DNA from 2 places in the Enterococcus sp. BWT-B8 genome. Region 2 is predicted to be linked to the other one. Evidence: predicted binding sites of a transcription regulator. Region 2 holds the regulator's gene; the other holds the start of a gene.

Region 1 (8,686 bases), on a different contig from region 2:
ATTCATTTATACGATGATGAAATACCCGGAAAAGTTTAAAGCAATCATGATGACTTCTCCAAAAATTGAAGATGAAAAGATGGAAGAGGATAACCAGGGAATTGGTATATTGCAACAACTGATTTTAACTGGAAAAGAACAAGGTATGTTTTCTGCTGCAAATGAACACTCAGCAGAACTGCATTTGATTGCACTGATGGGCTTTGTTTTTCATTGCGTAAGCAACAATATGGTACTGGATAAAGCGGGCAAGCAAATGGCGGAAGCATATGTGGATATGCTGATTCGAGGATTGGGTTAGAATCTCGCTGTAACGATGAATTTTGATAGAATTCCAAACAAGAGTATCACCGGAAAATTGCTGATTCATTCAGCATTCGGTGATACTCTTAAGAATAGATCTCTGGTCCCATCTTTTTAGGTCAGATGCATTTTACAAGTGACTTTCAATAATATTGATTAATTCTCCATCAGTAATACTTTCATCAAAAATTGCTTCTTTGACAACTACTGTTGGTACAAATTTAATATTTGCAGCTTCTGCTTCAGCAATAACATTTTGTGAAACAGTATGATTGTCTCTTTCAGTAATTTGCAAATTATCTCTGGCAAATTCTGCAACCTGTTCCAAAGGCAAATGCCCCCATTGATCTTGAGTGGCAAACATTTGATGTAAATCTGTCAAACCTTTTACCGGAAGGTCATAATTAATAAACCGATGCATTACATTGCCGGGCTGAAGGGATTCTTTTTCCTTGTCTAAAAGTTTAATGATCCGTTGAAGCTTGCCCTCATTAACATATTTAGTCAAAAGCTCGTCCTTTTCCTCGAACCATTTTTTACAGTAGGGGCAGCGAACATTCATAAATTCAATGATTTTAACTGGAGCGGTCTTTTTGCCAATAACCAAACCATCCTTTTCAGTTGCTTTTGATGCATCAATTACAGAAATATCCATGGTTTATTCCTTCTTTCTACTTTATTGCTTCTCTCAGTTTACTATATTCAGTATAAAATTACAGATAGGATGCCTGATTAAATTAATGACAGTACAAAAAAACTGGGACAGTAATTATCCCAGTCAAGTCATTCCATTATTATTTGCTTAATGAACTGCTGTTTTCCATTACTTCATCGATTAAACCATACTCTTTTGCCTGCTGAGCAGTCATGAAGTTATCTCGGTCTGTGTCTTTTTCAATAACTTCAATTGGTTGACCTGTACGTTCTGCTAAAATTTTGTTTAAGCGTTCACGTGTGTCCAAGATATGCTTTGCAGCAATTTCGATTTCAGTTGCCTGACCTTGTGCGCCGCCTAACGGTTGATGGATCATAATTTCAGCATTCGGTAATGCAAATCGTTTTCCTTTTTGACCGGCTGTCAGCAAGAAGCTTCCCATAGAGGCAGCCATTCCAAGTACAATTGTCTGAACATCTGCCTTAACAAAATTCATTGTGTCAAAAATAGCCAGACCAGCTGAAACGCTTCCGCCCGGAGAGTTGATATATAAATAAATATCCTTTTCAGAATCCTGTGCATCTAAAAATAATAACTGAGCAATAACTGAGTTTGCCACGTTATCATCGATAGGACCGCTTAACATAATGATTCTATCCTTTAATAGCCGTGAATAAATATCATAGGCTCTTTCGCCGCGAGATGATTGTTCTATAACTGTTGGTATTAAATTCATAATTAAATTCCTCCTATATACAAAGCTCCACACTCACATTCTAACATATCGCTGTTTCGAATGCATAAAAAAAGTATACTGTAAAGGTCAATAAAGGTCAATGAAATTGCATTCTTTTTATTAATAAAAATTATGTCTTAATAAAGTATTTAAAACTTTGTTAATTGTTGCGGTTTTCAGCAGAAATCTTGGAGTGGGAGTTAGCATTTACATGCTGAATTTGTTTTGATGTTGGGAACATGTTTATGTGCAGTTGTTATTTCTGGAAGGTTCAATAAAAATAGGGCTTGGCAGGAGGAAGTATGGAGCGGCTCTGAATATTCTTTTGATACGGAGGAGAACATAAAAAAATATATGAAAAGGTAAAGTAAATTTATGCAGCAGTATCACATTATTTATTCTAATCCTGAGATAATGGGCAATTGCAGAAACTATTATATTGCTTTGTCAGCTTTTGTAAAAAATGATGATGGCTTTTTTACAAAAGAAGAGTTAAAAAAAGCGGTTTAGATAGACTGATTTCTCTTGATCCAGCTGTTTATATGACAGCTTCTCCAAGGCTCTCTTTGGGAATGGAAACGGAAAGAAAGAGCAGCTGTGAATATGCCAAGCTAGATGGATTGATAATGTCGATTTCCAGCATTCTTTGGAATATGATTTCAATCTATTCAGGAAATAGTTGTCCCGTTACTGGTCAATATGATATGAGAGATATAATTTTAAGAGATGAAAAAGAAACAAAATGCTTTTTGGAAGAGTGTGAACAGTGCGGATACCTTCAAGATATCTTTGGAGAAAAATTTGAAACAACTCTGGACAAATACATGGTTTTTCCTGTAGCAAAAGATCATTTACTGGCTGTTGGAGATCAGTATTGTGAATAATCTTATAATAAAAAATGTATAAAATAAGCTGTTCTTATTTTGAAAATAGATCACACGTTACATTTTTCCATTATTTATGGGTATGTTATACTGTTTTATGAAGATCAATTATTGTGAGGTAAAATTAGATGCTAATTTTTTTTGTAGGAATGTCAGGTGTATTTGTAGGAGCAATTATTACTATAGTCAGTATAGGATTACGTGCTTCATTTGAAGAAAGAAAAGAATATCGGCGACGTGACCTGGAACACTTTGTCAAAGAAATAGAATCTTTAAATCTATTGAATAAAAAGATTAATGAAATTTTGCAGAAAAGGGATATTTACATCGATAAAACTGTTCATTTTTTGTCTGTGGATGACTGCTATATAAGTATTGATGATTTCATTTATTTGGAATCTTTTTCTGCTCAGAATAACTTTTATCTGCCGACTTATTTGATTGATGTATTTTTCCAAAAAATTATTCATCGTAAAGTAATTATTACTCCTGATGAAGTGGCGTCTATTGGGGGAAATACGTATAAAGGCGGAAGAGTAATCCTGGAGAATTTCTCTGAAGAACTTCTGTCTATTATTGAAGATAAGAAAAGACAAATGAAACGATTAACCAATCAGCCTATTTATTATTTCAGCAGAAAATGATGAAAATGAATAGGAGTTAGAAAGTGCGTAATGTTAAGTAGCTGTATACTTAATTACGTGCTTTTTATTTATAGAAAGACATTTTCGATTTTTTGAATTTTCTGAATTTTCTATTGACATTCTAATTTGTAGGGTTTATAGTTAACAAAAGCTTTTCGAATTCACATTTTATTTTAATTATATTCATAGTTACATAAAGGAGAATCCATTCTTATGAGAAAGACAACAAATTTTGATTTAGTCATTATTTTATATTTGAGGACTTAGAACACTGAGATTTTGTCAGATGTTTGAGTCCTATTCGTCTTTAGTGAATGGGATTCTTGCTAAGGCATCCCATCAATGGGATGCTTTTTTTGTAGGAGAAAATTAAATGGAATGTCATAAAAACTGGAATTGGAGTGATAAAAATGCGAAGCGATATGATTAAAAAAGGAATAGAAGCAGCCCCGGCTAGAAGCCTGCTGTATGCAACAGGTCAGGTGAAAAGTGCCAGAGATATGGAGAAACCATTTATAGCAATTTGTAATTCTTACATTGATATCGTTCCCGGACATGTCCATTTAAGAGAACTGGCGGATATTGCCAAGGAAGCAATCCGAGAAGCCGGTGGAATTCCGTTTGAGTTTAATACCATCGGAGTAGATGACGGAATTGCAATGGGACATATCGGGATGCGCTATTCTCTCCCAAGCAGGGAAATTATTGCAGATGCTGCTGAAACAGTGATCAATGCACATTGGTTTGATGGAGTTTTTTATATTCCAAATTGTGACAAGATTACACCGGGGATGCTGATGGCCAGCGTTCGGACCAATGTTCCTGCAATTTTCTGTTCAGGCGGACCTATGAAAGCGGGAATTGATCCGAAAGGACATACAGCAACGCTATCCTCCATGTTTGAGGCAGTCGGGGCGTTTAAAGAAGGTCAAATGACAGAAGAAGAATTTAACTTTATGGAACAAAATGCTTGTCCGACCTGTGGTTCCTGCGCCGGTATGTTTACGGCAAACTCCATGAACTGTCTGATGGAAGTATTGGGAATGGCGCTTCCTGGCAATGGGACTATTTTAGCTGTTTCAGAAGAAAGAAGAGAACTGATTCGTGAATCTGCCTTCCGTTTAATGGATCTTGTTAAAAAGCAGATTAAACCGCGTGACATTATTACCAAAGAAGCAATTGATGATGCATTTGCTCTGGACATGGCAATGGGTGGTTCAACCAATACGGTTCTTCATACATTGGCAATTGCTAACGAAGCTGAAATTGATTACGATCTTGAGTCAGTCAATGGAATTGCTAAAAGAGTTCCTTATCTATCTAAAATTGCTCCATCTTCTGCTTATTCGATGCATGATGTGCATGAAGCAGGTGGTGTCTCCGCTATTTTGAAGGAACTGGTTGATTTGGAGAATGCAATCCATCCTGACCGCATAACAGTTTCAGGAAAGACACTTCGGGAGAATGTTGAAAATGCACAAATTAAGAATGAAGAAGTGATTCATCCAAAAGAAACACCTTACAGTCCTGTAGGCGGTCTGTCAATCCTTTATGGGAACATTGCCGAGAAAGGCAGCGTTATAAAGGTAGGAGGTGTAGATCCGTCGATTAAGGTGTTTACAGGTAAAGCAATCTGCTTTAACTCACATGATGAAGCAGTTGAAGCAATTGATAATCACACGGTGAAAAAAGGTCATGTAGTTGTTATTCGTTATGAAGGACCAAAAGGCGGTCCGGGGATGCCTGAAATGCTGGCTCCTACGTCCAGTATTGTTGGCCGCGGATTAGGGAAAGAAGTAGCGTTGATTACGGACGGCCGTTTTTCCGGAGCAACAAGGGGAATCGCTGTGGGGCACATTTCTCCTGAAGCAGCAGAAGGCGGAGTTATTGCGTTAATTAAAGACGATGATGAAATTGAAATTGATTTAACAGAGCGGACATTGAATGTTCGGGTATCCGATGAAGAGTTGGCAGAAAGAAGAAAGAACCTTGAACCTTTCAAAGCAAAAGTGAAAACGGGATATCTGGCAAGATATACTGCACTTGTTACTTCTGCTCATACTGGGGGAATAATGAGAATCCCGAGTGATTTATTGGATTAGAAGGAGGAGGAGTTATGGAAAATATAAAGAGCGGTTCGAAGCTGCTGATTGATTCTTTATTGAGACAGAATGTAGAGATGATTTTCGGGTATCCCGGAGGGGCAGTTCTGCCATTATACGATGCGTTATATGACGGTGAAATTCCTCACATCCTGACAAGGCATGAACAGGGAGCCGTTCATGCAGCAGAGGGCTATGCAAAAGCAACAGGAAAGCCTGGCGTGGTAGTAGTAACCAGCGGTCCGGGAGCAACAAATGCAGTAACAGGTATAGCTGATGCAATGAGCGACTCAGTTCCTCTGATTGTGTTCACAGGTCAGGTAACAACAAACGGTATTGGAAAAGATGCATTTCAGGAAGCTGATATGGTCGGAATTACAATGCCGATTACCAAGAATAACTATCAGGTAAGAGACAGCAGCGAGCTTCCCAGAATTATTGATGAAGCCTTTCATATTGCAACAACCGGCAGAAAAGGACCGGTAGTTATTGATTTGCCAAAAGACATGCAGATTATTGAATCTGGTTCAGATAATCCTCCAGAGCTGGTTCTGCCGAGCTATCAGCCGACTGTCTATCCTAATAAGCTGCAGGTAAAAAAACTAATGGACGAGCTGTCATATGCAAAAAAACCGCTTGTTATTGTCGGAGCCGGCGTGGTTCAGGCAAATGCAAGCAAAGAGCTGACAGCGTTTATTGAAAAATATCAGCTTCCCGTATTAAGTACCTTACTTGGTCTTGGGGCGATTCCTTCCAATCATGAACTATTTCTTGGAATGGGCGGAATGCATGGCTCTTTTGCAGCTAACATGGCGTTAACCGATTGTGATTTACTGATAAATATAGGGTCAAGATTTGATGATCGTCTGGCGAGTGCGCCTCAGGAATTTGCACCAAATGCAGTAGTGGCACATATAGACATTGATCCTGCTGAAATCGGAAAGATTATCGAAACAAAGATCCCAATAGTGGCTGATGCAAAAGAAACACTCAAAGAGATGCTGGCAGTTGATATTGCTGAAGATGCTGATACTTGGACAGACTGGCGAAAAATTAACCTTTCAAGAAAAAAACTGCATCCATTCAAATATGATAAAGAACAAAAAGAAGAAATTAAACCGCAGAAGGTCATTGAATATATCGGTAAGCTGACAGACGGCGAAGCAATTGTTGCTACAGATGTAGGTCAACATCAAATGTGGACTGCTCAGTTTTACCCATTCAAAAATGAAAAGCAATTGATTACAAGCGGTGGTCTGGGAACGATGGGTTATGGCATACCGGCAGCGATTGGTGCACAGCTGGGATGCAGAGATAAGGAAGTTGTGCTGTTTGTAGGAGACGGCGGTTTTCAAATGACCAATCAGGAAATGGCTATCTTGAATGATTACAATTTGCCGATAAAAATTGTTTTATTGAATAATCAGTCTTTGGGAATGGTTAGACAGTGGCAGGAATGCTTCTTTAACCAGCGGCGCTCAGAATCTGTATTTGCAAGTCAGCCGGATTTTCTTAAGCTGGCAGAAGCTTATGGAATCAAAGCGGTTCGAATTTCCAATCCTGAAACAGTGGAAGCAGAGCTGGAAAAAGCCTTTAAAGAAAACGGTCCGATTCTAATTGAAGTTTGTGTTTCTCAAACAGAACATGTATTGCCGATGGTACCGGCAGGTAAGCCAAATTATCAGATGCTGGGGGTGGACTAATGATGAGACGAATTATTACTGCAACAGTATACAATAATTCTGGTGTTTTAAATCGCTTCAGTGGGGTTCTTACACGGCGGCAAGTGAATATAGACAGTATTTCTGTGGGACCGACTGAACAGGAAAATATATCCAGAATTACAATTATCGTCCAAGTTGAAGATCTGAATGAAAGTGAGCAGATTACTAAACAGCTGAATAAGCAGATTGATGTTATCAAGGTTTCTGACATTACAGATGAACCTCATTTGGAACGGGAACTCGCACTGATTAAGCTAAATGCGCCTGCAGCGATCCGCTCAGAATTATTTTCAGTCATTGATCCTTTTAGAGCAAATGTCATTGATGTCGGCACAAAAACAGTGGTTATTCAAGTAACAGGAACCAGTGAAAAAATCAGTGCATTTGTTGATGTTGTAGCACCCTATGGTATTAAGCAATTAGCTCGTACTGGAGTAACAGGCTTCACTCGTGGCAATCACTAAGTGGAGTTTTAATATAAAAATTTGGAGGTTTTACAATTATGGTAAAAGTTTATTACAACGATTCAGTGGAAAAAAATGCATTAGAAGGAAAGACAACAGCAATTATCGGGTATGGCTCTCAGGGACATGCTCACGCTCAAAACTTAAGAGATAATGGGAACCAGGTTGTTATTGGAATCAGAGAAGGGAAATCTGCTGATGCAGCAAGAAATGACGGATTTGAAGTACTGCCCGTAGCAGAAGCGGCAAAAAAAGCTCAACTGATTATGATTTTGGCACCTGATGAAATTCAGGGAGATCTTTATGATAACGAAATTGCGCCAAATTTGGATGCAGGGGATGCGTTGGTTTTTGCTCACGGCTTCAATATTCATTTTGATGTTATCAAACCTCCAAAGGAAGTAGATGTTTTCTTGGTAGCACCTAAAGGACCGGGACATTTAGTTCGTCGTACATTTACTGAGGGCTTTGCAGTACCGGCATTATTTGCTGTTTATCAGGATGCAACAGGAACTGCACGAGATTTGGCTCTTTCTTATGCAAAAGGCATTGGAGCAACACGTGTGGGTGTTCTGGAAACAACATTTAAAGAAGAGACAGAAACAGATTTGTTTGGTGAACAGGCTGTTTTATGCGGCGGGCTGACAAGTTTGATTGAAGCTGGGTTTGAAACTCTTACAGAGGCAGGATATCAGCCAGAGCTTGCTTATTTTGAGGTTTGTCATGAAATTAAACTAATTGTAGATTTGATTTATGAGGGTGGATTTGAAAAAATGCGTAACTCTATTTCAAATACAGCAGAGTATGGCGACTATGTTTCCGGTCCTCGTGTGATTACTGAACAGGCAAAAGCCAACATGAAAGATGTATTGACAGATATTCAAAACGGTAATTTTGCGAAGGGATTTGTAGATGATAACAAGAACGGCTTTAAAGAATTCCATAAAATGCGTGAAGAAAATGCAGGACATCCGATTGAAAAAGTGGGTGCGGAATTAAGAAAAATGATGCCGTTTGTTTCTCAAAAAGACTAGGGCGTGTTTGAAAAGTTAGTGGAATTTGAATTTTTCAGTGATTTTTGTTGAGATCAAGGAAGAAAACACAGTTTATGTGGTTCATAAACGAATAGTTATGACGATGAGTTCTATAAAAATCATTAAAATATTCGCCGTCG
Region 2 (8,686 bases):
TCCGGCTAAGCTCATTAAGCTTGCTGTAAAACCACCTGCTGCCCCTCCTATCAGTCCCATGATAAACGGTTTTACATAACGAAGATTCACACCAAAAATAGCTGGCTCAGTAATCCCCAAAAATGCAGATAAAGCGGATGGAAACGCCAAAGCTTTTAATTTAGAAGAGTTGGTTTTAACAGCTACAGCCAGAGTTGCTCCCCCCTGTGCTGCTATTGCACAGGTTATAATCGCATTAAATGGATTAGCACCTGTATTTGCCAACAGCTGCACTTCTAAGAAATTAAAAATATGATGGATTCCTGTTACTACAATTAGCTGGTGGGAGAATCCGATTATTAATCCTGCCAAACCAAATGGCAAATCTAAAATCCACTCAGTAGCATTCAACACCACTGTTTCCATTGAATGGAAAATCGGTCCTATAATCATTAAAGACAGCAGACTCATTACTAGTAATGTAAGAACTGGTGTTACTAAAAGATCCAATGTATCAGGAATTACTTTTCTTAATGATTTTTCAAATTTAGCACCCAGAACACCGGCAATAAATGCAGGTAAAACAGTCCCCTGATAACCCACAATTGGAATAAAGCCTGCTATTATGAGAGGGTCAGCTGATCCGTCGGCGATTGCATATGCGTTAGGCAGAACCGGATTTACCAGCATCAGACCCAAAACAATCCCAATAACAGGACTTCCTCCAAATACCTTAAATGTTGACCAGGCAATTAATGCTGGTAAAAAGGCAAAAGCTGTATCTGTCAAAATTTGTGTATATAATAAAAAATTTGGATTAATTGCTTCAGGTGTTGTACCCAAAACAGCCAGTATCTGTGGTTGTGTCAATAACCCTCTCAAGCCCATAAACAAACCGGTTGCAACTAAAACAGGAATAATCGGTACAAAAACATCCCCAAAAGTTCTCAACATTTGCTGGAACCAATTTCTGGATTCAACAGCTTCATCTTTTATTTCAATCTTTGATGATTCATTGCCCCCTAATTTAGTTATTTCATCATAAATTTTATTTACCGTTCCTGTTCCAAAAATAATTTGATACTGTCCCGAATTAAAAAATGCTCCCTTTACCTTGTCAATTGACTCCACCTTTTCTTTATTAATCAACGATTCATCATTCACCATAAGCCTTAAACGTGTCGCACAATGAGCGGTGCTCCTGATATTTCCAGCCCCTCCTATTGCTTCAATAACTGCTTTTGCAATCTCACGATTTTCCATCTTTCTTTCTTCCTCCTTAATATGGAACCGTTCCCACATTCGATTCAAAGATGTGGAACCGTTCCCTTTTTCATCAGAATAACTGCTTTTCATTAATATGTCAATCAAAATTTTGAAGCGATAGGTACCGCAGTTTCTCCTGCAGTTGCTTATCGCTTCTGATCCATCTATTTATTTTTAAAATAACCGACACTATCCCGATACAACAAGTCTATAGGAATTTCAGGAATAGAGTCTATTGTTTCTCGATAAATCAGCTTTTCCATACAATCTGAAGCAAGTGCTCCCAACCTCTCATGATGTAAGTCAATGGTAGTTAAAGATGGATAAACATAGTCTCCAATAGAATACCCCCCAAAGCCAGCAACTGAAACTGTTTCCCCTATCGTTATTCCCAGCCTGTGTGCCGCTTTCATCAAACCAATGGCTATATTATCTGTAGCCGCAATATAAAGACTTCCCTGTGGAGCTTGAAACTCTTCATATCCCAGATGAAATGCATCTTCCACTTCAAAACCTGTCTCCAGAAAAGTGAGCTGTATTCCCTTTAGTTGAGAGAATCCGGCAATTACTCCTGATTTTCTTTTCACACCAACCTCGATATCCTGTTCAGTAACTCCCACGTAAACAATCTTCTGATGTCCAAATTGAAGTAAGCCTTCAGCTAAATATATACCCGCCTGATAATTATCATGAGTTAAAGAAGTAATTCGTTCATCTTCTTGTCCTAAAACCAAAACCGGTACTTTTAAAGTCTTAATTGTTTCTATATGCTTTTCAGTAATAGCTGTTGCCATTAAGATAATGCCGGCAACTTTATTCTGCTCCAGATTATGTAAACTCTCAATTTCCCGATTTATATTTAACTCTGTATTAACCATCAACAGCTGGCGACCATACTCGCGCTCTTTCCGCTCAAGACCAACTAAAGTGCTGATAGCTGATGGAGAATTAATTCGTGGTAAGATAACACCTGTAAAATTACTTTTCTGTGATTTTAGATTACGGGCGAATTCGTTCGGACTATAATTATGTTTTTGTATAATTTTTTCAATTTTTTCAGCAGTTTCTTTACTTACATAGCCGTTATTGAGATAGCGGGAAACTGTACTTTTTGAAACCCCGGCTTCTTTTGCAATTCCTTTAATAGTAATCATAAATTACCTCCATAAAAGTAGCTTATCTTTACAATAATTCAAAAGTCTGGGTAAATCAACAAGAATACAATTTTGAATTTACCTATTTTTCACTAAATGCTCTATTATATCAGTAGTTACAGAAGCTGTCTTCTAAACAAATGAAATACATTTCAAAATACTGTTAGTTCAATGATTTTCTGTATTAGTTTCAAAAATTAGTGAACGTTTTGTTTTACAGATTGAGGAGGAGGGGATCAACGTTTATTGTTACGTATTTATGTTTGAGAACAATGAAATGGGTGAGTCTGAACAGGCAATGGACTTTGAAGTGAATAGGGGAAGAATGATTAATATGATTCCAATTCCATTGGAAAATGGTTAAATGAATGCATTTATGACTAATCTTCCAGCAACAATCATGAGAGAATAAATTCTTGAACTCTATAATAAGTACTGGGAAATCGAGAAACTCTGGCAGATAATAAAAAACAAATTAAAAATGAAACAGGTTTCGGGCAGAGGCTTAACTTGTGTCTATCAAAATTTTTTAGCCTGAGGATTTGTTTACAATATGGTTCAGGATATGAAGAGTCATTTAAATCAGAGTCAGAAAGAGACAAAAGAGAAAATCAATGAAAATATAATGATTGGGTTGTGGAAAGATCAGTTGATTGACATTATCTTTGAAAATGACAGCAAGGAAAAAAGGCTTCGGTTCAAAAAGTTGGCAGAAGACATTCTGCTATGCTTCGAGTAATTGGAGAAGCCCTTGTACTATGACTTGAATTGAAATGAGTGTTCCACGATAAAACACCTATTTTTTATAAAATAGTAATTATCAAAAATTTCATCTTATTGTCAAAGAAATTTCTTTGACGGTTATTTGAGACATACAAACATTGCTCCTGAGATTACTCGTTGCACTGGAAGGTTCTAAAATGTACCCAGTAACCGCAGGTAACAAAAAGCTTGTCGCTTCCATGTCTATATTTTTCACTGCACTATACTTCGTTCTGATCTCATCACTTTCTAAATGGCAAAGCCATTAAGAATTGAAGGACTTCGTTCCGATCCTCGAAGCATGTCTGGGGGGCATGTATGAACTTGCTCCTACGCTTCTTCGAATGCTCGAATCATACAAAGACTGGAACACCGTTTATTCGGTTTTAAGGATCTCAGACATACTTTTGTCACAGTCCCTTGAAGGATTCCGTTCTGATCCTCGAAGCAGTTATTGTTCGCCTCAAGTTGTCAGTTCCACTTTTGTCAGATTTTTTAGTAGAAGGATATACGTATGATAGTCAAATGAATTAGCGAGTATTCATTCCAGAAAGAGAAGCCATTAATATAAAGACTGGAAGACTGTTTATTCGCTCTTAAGGGTTCAGGACATATGAATGCCACAATCTCTCCTTATATTTTTCTTGTTCAGAGGCTAAATCCTTTCATATTGTTAGTTTAAAAAAAGCCAAATTACAGGTTGTTTTCTGCCCGCTGAATAATCGATTCGAATATCGCTTCATTATAAGTAACCGCTGCTCCGTGTCCGCAAAAAATTTGTTTCAGCTGAGTCTGTTGGGTTAATTTTTTTACAGATTGAATTGCTTCCTTTCTATTGTTCGTTGCCAACGCAGGGAATGGAAAGAGCCAGCGTGTATCACCTGAAATTGCCAGTCCTCCCCTTGTCTGAAGAAGGTCCCCAACATAGGCAGAATCATTTCGTCTATCAATTAAAGAGATAGAACCGTTAGTATGACCGGGTGTTTCATATATTGACAAAGAGCCGATGCTGCTGCATTCATCCAGCAGAAGATCTGGCTGAACCGGCATATTTATATTTTTTACATGATTAGAACTATCCTCAAATTCTTTTCTGCCAATACATATTTTTGCTTGGGGGAAATGATCTTTTATTTTGGTGAGGTCCCCCGTATGATCCGAGTGAGCATGGGTAATGACGATGTATTTTAATGGCAAATTGGTTTCTTCAATGGCTTTAATGATGGACTTCGCTTGTCCGTTTTTGCTGCAGTCAATCAGTGTGCAGAAATCGTTTTCCAGGATAATATAACAGTTTATTGGAAATATCCTGGGCATAGTAATCAGTTGAAGTGAGTATGTCTGCGGGTACCTAATAATTTTCATCAGCTTCCTCCTTAATCTCTTCAAAAACAACCTCAATAAAATGATCTAAAAAATGAACAGCATTGTTCTTTTGCCAATACTTGAGTAGCTCCTGAAAATTTTCCGGATAAGGAATCTGTTTTAAAAGATCCAGAATTGACTGATAATGTACAATGGTTTTTTCCAGATCAGTGATTTTCTTTTTTAGAAGCTTCTGACCTTCCAAGTTGCATGCTTCTGATAGCTCCTGATCAAAAAGAATTAGAAAGGCTTTGATTTCTTTTAGTGAGAAATGAGCGTATTTCATAACAACAATGTATTTTAATTTTAACAAATCATTTTGGGAGTAGAATCTGTAATTATTATCTTTTCTTTCAGGAAAAATCAGTTTTTCTTTTTCGTAGTAACGGATTGTGTCCTTTGATAAATGAGTCATTTTAGCCGCTTCATTAATTGTCCACATAGTCTTCATAGTAAATCCTCCTTGCATTTATCATAACATTGAAGTAAACTCCACAGTCAACAGAGAAAATAATTTGTCAGGAAAAGCTTTATTTTCAGTAAAGTATAAGCTTTCTTCTTTATTTACTGTTTCAAATTCGATATAATTATGGTCAGTAATAGTCAAGGGAGAAGGATGGATATGATGAATAATCAGAACACTTCTGATTTGATTGAGGCGTATTTGAAAAAGATTTTAGAGGAAAGCAATAAAATTGAAATTCGTCGTGCAGAAATGGCTAACTTGTTTAACTGTGTTCCCTCCCAGATAAATTATGTAATAAACACTCGTTTTACGATTCAGCGTGGTTATGCGGTTGAAAGTAAGCGGGGCGGAGGCGGATATATTCGGATTGCTAAGGTTCATTTGTCAGACAGTACACAACTGTTGGATCAGATTGAAAAATTTATCGGTGATCAGCTGTCAGAGAAAGATGCACTGACTTTTGTGCAGAAATTATATGAGGAAGAAGTTATTACAAAACGGGAAGGAAATATTATGCTTGCCGCTTTAGGAAAAAATGTGCTGGGAAAATTTGGTGCAAATGAAGAATTTTTACGGGCTCAGTTAATGTGTTCTTTTTTAGAACGTCTGAGCTATGAGGAGGAATAAACTATGGATGAGTTATTTACAGAAAGTGCCAAGGCTGTTTTAGCTATTGCACAGGAAGAAGCAAAATATTTTCGGCATCAGTCGGTAGGTTCAGAGCATTTGCTGTTGGCGTTGATCATTGAATCGAATGGAATTGCAGGAAAAACACTGCGCCAGTTAAATGTTGATAAAAATGAAGTGAGAGAAGAAATTGAACATCTGGTAGGTTATGGGGTTGTAAAATCTTATCCCAAAGGTATCTATTTACCTTATTCTCCTCGTTCAAAACAAATTTTTGCTTACTCAGGTGAAGAAGCAAAGCGGTTGGGTGCTCCAAATATTGGTACGGAGCATTTACTGCTGGGTTTGTTAAGAGATGAAGATATTCTAGCTTCACGAATTCTGGTAAATCTAGGCTTAAGTCTGGTTAAAATTCGCCAGCTGCTGATGAAAAAAATCGGAATCAATGATCCGCAGATGGCCATGTCCGGCAACAAGCGAAAAAATCAAAAAGGCGGATCGGTTCAAAAAGGCGGAACTCCGACTCTTGATTCATTGGCGAGAGATTTAACGAAGCTGGCGAGAGAAAACACTCTTGACCCAGTTGTTGGGCGATCAAGTGAAGTGAGAAGGCTTATTCAGATTTTGAGTCGACGTACAAAAAACAATCCAGTGCTGGTCGGTGAGCCCGGAGTTGGTAAAACGGCAATTGCAGAAGGATTAGCTCAAAAAATTGTGAACGGGGAAGTTCCTCAGACGATGCAGGATAAACGACTGATGATGCTTGATATGGGCGCACTGGTAGCTGGAACAAAATATCGCGGTGAATTTGAAGATCGACTGAAAAAAGTAATTGATGAAATCTATCAGGATGGTCAGGTTATTCTATTTATTGATGAGCTGCATACCTTGATTGGTGCCGGAGGAGCAGAAGGAGCAATTGATGCATCTAACATCTTAAAACCTGCTTTAGCTCGTGGAGAATTACAGACAATTGGGGCAACAACATTAGATGAGTATCAGAAGTATATTGAAAAAGACTCTGCTTTGGAAAGACGGTTTGCCCGTGTTCTTGTTGATGAACCCACACCGGAAGAAGCAGTTGAAATCTTAAAGGGACTGCGTTCCAGATATGAAGCACATCATGGCGTGGAAATTACAGATGGTGCACTGCATGCAGCAGTTCAATTATCTGTTCGTTATATTAATTCGCGTCAATTACCGGATAAGGCAATTGATTTGATGGATGAATCTGCTGCCAAAGTCCGTTTGGATTTGACAGATGAACCGTCCGCAGTCAATGCGCTTCGCAGTGAGATTCAGGAACTGGCAGATGAAAAGGAAGAAGCCATTCAGGAGCAATCCTTTGAAAGTGCAGCCCGTCTGCGCCAAAAAGAGAAAAAACTGATGCAAAAACTGGAAAACCTGCTGCTTCTTGAACAAAAAGAAGCGTCCGGCTATACGAATAAGGTGACGGAAGAAGATGTTGCTTCGGTAGTTTCTCAATGGACAGGGGTACCTTTACAGCAGCTGGAGAAAAAGGAAAGCGAGCGGCTGATGGAGTTGGAAGCTATTCTTCATAATCGGGTTGTGGGACAGGATGATGCAGTGCGTGCTGTTTCAAGGGCAATTAGAAGAGCAAGAAGCGGGTTAAAAGATCCAAACCGTCCAATTGGTTCATTCATGTTTTTAGGCCCAACTGGGGTTGGTAAGACTGAGCTGGCAAAAGCTCTGGCTGAGACAATGTTCGGCAGTGAGGATGCCCTAATTCGAGTAGATATGTCCGAGTTCATGGAAAAATACAGTACCAGTCGTTTAATCGGTTCGCCTCCAGGCTATGTAGGTTATGAAGAGGGCGGCCAGCTGACAGAAAAAATTCGCCAGAAACCTTACTCAGTAATTCTTCTGGATGAAGTGGAAAAGGCCCATCCTGATGTTTTCAACATTTTGCTTCAGGTCTTGGATGATGGTCACTTGACGGATTCAAAAGGCAGAAAAGTTGATTTTAGAAATACCATTTTGATTATGACATCAAATATTGGTGCAACAGCTATCCGTGAAGAAAAAAATGTAGGTTTTAATGTAGCTGATTTGACGAAAGACCACAATGCTATGCAGAAACGAATTTTGGAAGAGCTTAAGAAAGCATTCCGTCCGGAATTCCTGAATCGGATTGACGAAACAATCGTTTTCCGTTCGCTGGATCAGGAGGAGATTCACAAAATCGTTAAAATTATGAGTAAGGCGATTATTACCCGAATGGCTGAGCAGGATGTTTATCTGAAGATTACTGCTGCTGCAATCGATGCCATCGGAAAAGTCGGCTTTGATCCTGAATATGGTGCAAGACCTATCCGTCGGGCACTGCAGAAAGAAGTGGAAGATCGCTTAAGTGAAGCGTTGCTGTCTGGTCAGGTGCACTTGGGTGATAAAGTAACGATTGGTGCAAGCAAAGGAAAAATTACGTTAAGTGTGAAAGCCCCGAAAGAAAAGAAAGAATTACAAACAATTTAAGAATAAAAACAGATGGAGCAGAAGTTAACTGTTCTATCTGGAGAAATAAGCTGGATTAAGGGGCACAATCTCTTATTTCGGCTTTTTTCTGAGCGGATAGAATCAATACCAGTATTTAAAGGCTGGAAAGTTTTCAGGGAAATATAGAGGATTTATGTATATACGTTTTTCCGGCAATTTAAAATTCTTTGTGAAAAGAGGAAGAAAACGCTGAGCTCTATTGGAAAGTTTGTGAACCTGTGATACTATGAAACAGTCGTTGAAGGAGGCAGCAAAATGATTGAAATTATAGCAACAGCAGAGTCTGTTGAACAGGCGGAGTTACTGTTGAAAGCAGGCGTGGATACATTATATATTGGTGAGGAGACATTTGGGTTGAGACTGCCGGCTTCGTTTTCACGGGAGGAACAAAAAGAAATTACAGAATTGGCACATACCGCTGGAAAGCGCCTGATAGCAGCAGTTAATGGAATTATGCATCCGGATAAGATGAAGCATGTTCCTGAGTATTTGCACTTTCTGGCAGAAATAGGGGTTGACCAGCTGACTGTCGGTGATCCGGGTGTGATTTACA

Evidence for each region. The regulator CtsR, encoded in region 2, represses protease genes until heat stress. The targets are predictions, from matches to a motif close to TTGGTCAAAAAAGGTCAAANA.
Region 1: a site for CtsR is predicted at 1,778-1,798, ahead of clpP (ATP-dependent Clp endopeptidase proteolytic subunit ClpP). Genes of this name have one in related genera too.

Annotation. Positions count from the first base shown of each region.
Region 1 covers NZ_JAJDJV010000016.1:5,392-14,077, reverse strand. The annotation lists gene LI951_RS13245 (TetR/AcrR family transcriptional regulator) at 1-301, shown strand, start outside; gene LI951_RS13240 (DsbA family protein) at 434-958, opposite strand; gene clpP (ATP-dependent Clp endopeptidase proteolytic subunit ClpP) at 1,098-1,694, opposite strand; gene LI951_RS13230 (hypothetical protein) at 2,267-2,578, shown strand; gene LI951_RS13225 (hypothetical protein) at 2,707-3,222, shown strand; gene ilvD (dihydroxy-acid dehydratase) at 3,633-5,324, shown strand; gene ilvB (biosynthetic-type acetolactate synthase large subunit) at 5,339-7,027, shown strand; gene ilvN (acetolactate synthase small subunit) at 7,030-7,512, shown strand; gene ilvC (ketol-acid reductoisomerase) at 7,551-8,546, shown strand.
Region 2 covers NZ_JAJDJV010000012.1:2,392-11,077, forward strand. The annotation lists partial or broken gene LI951_RS11370 (sucrose-specific PTS transporter subunit IIBC) at 1-1,242, opposite strand, end outside; gene LI951_RS11375 (LacI family DNA-binding transcriptional regulator) at 1,410-2,399, opposite strand; gene LI951_RS11380 (MBL fold metallo-hydrolase) at 3,855-4,526, opposite strand; gene LI951_RS11385 (MerR family transcriptional regulator) at 4,513-4,977, opposite strand; gene LI951_RS11390 (CtsR family transcriptional regulator) at 5,152-5,619, shown strand; gene LI951_RS11395 (ATP-dependent Clp protease ATP-binding subunit) at 5,623-8,112, shown strand; gene LI951_RS11400 (peptidase U32 family protein) at 8,389-8,686, shown strand, end outside.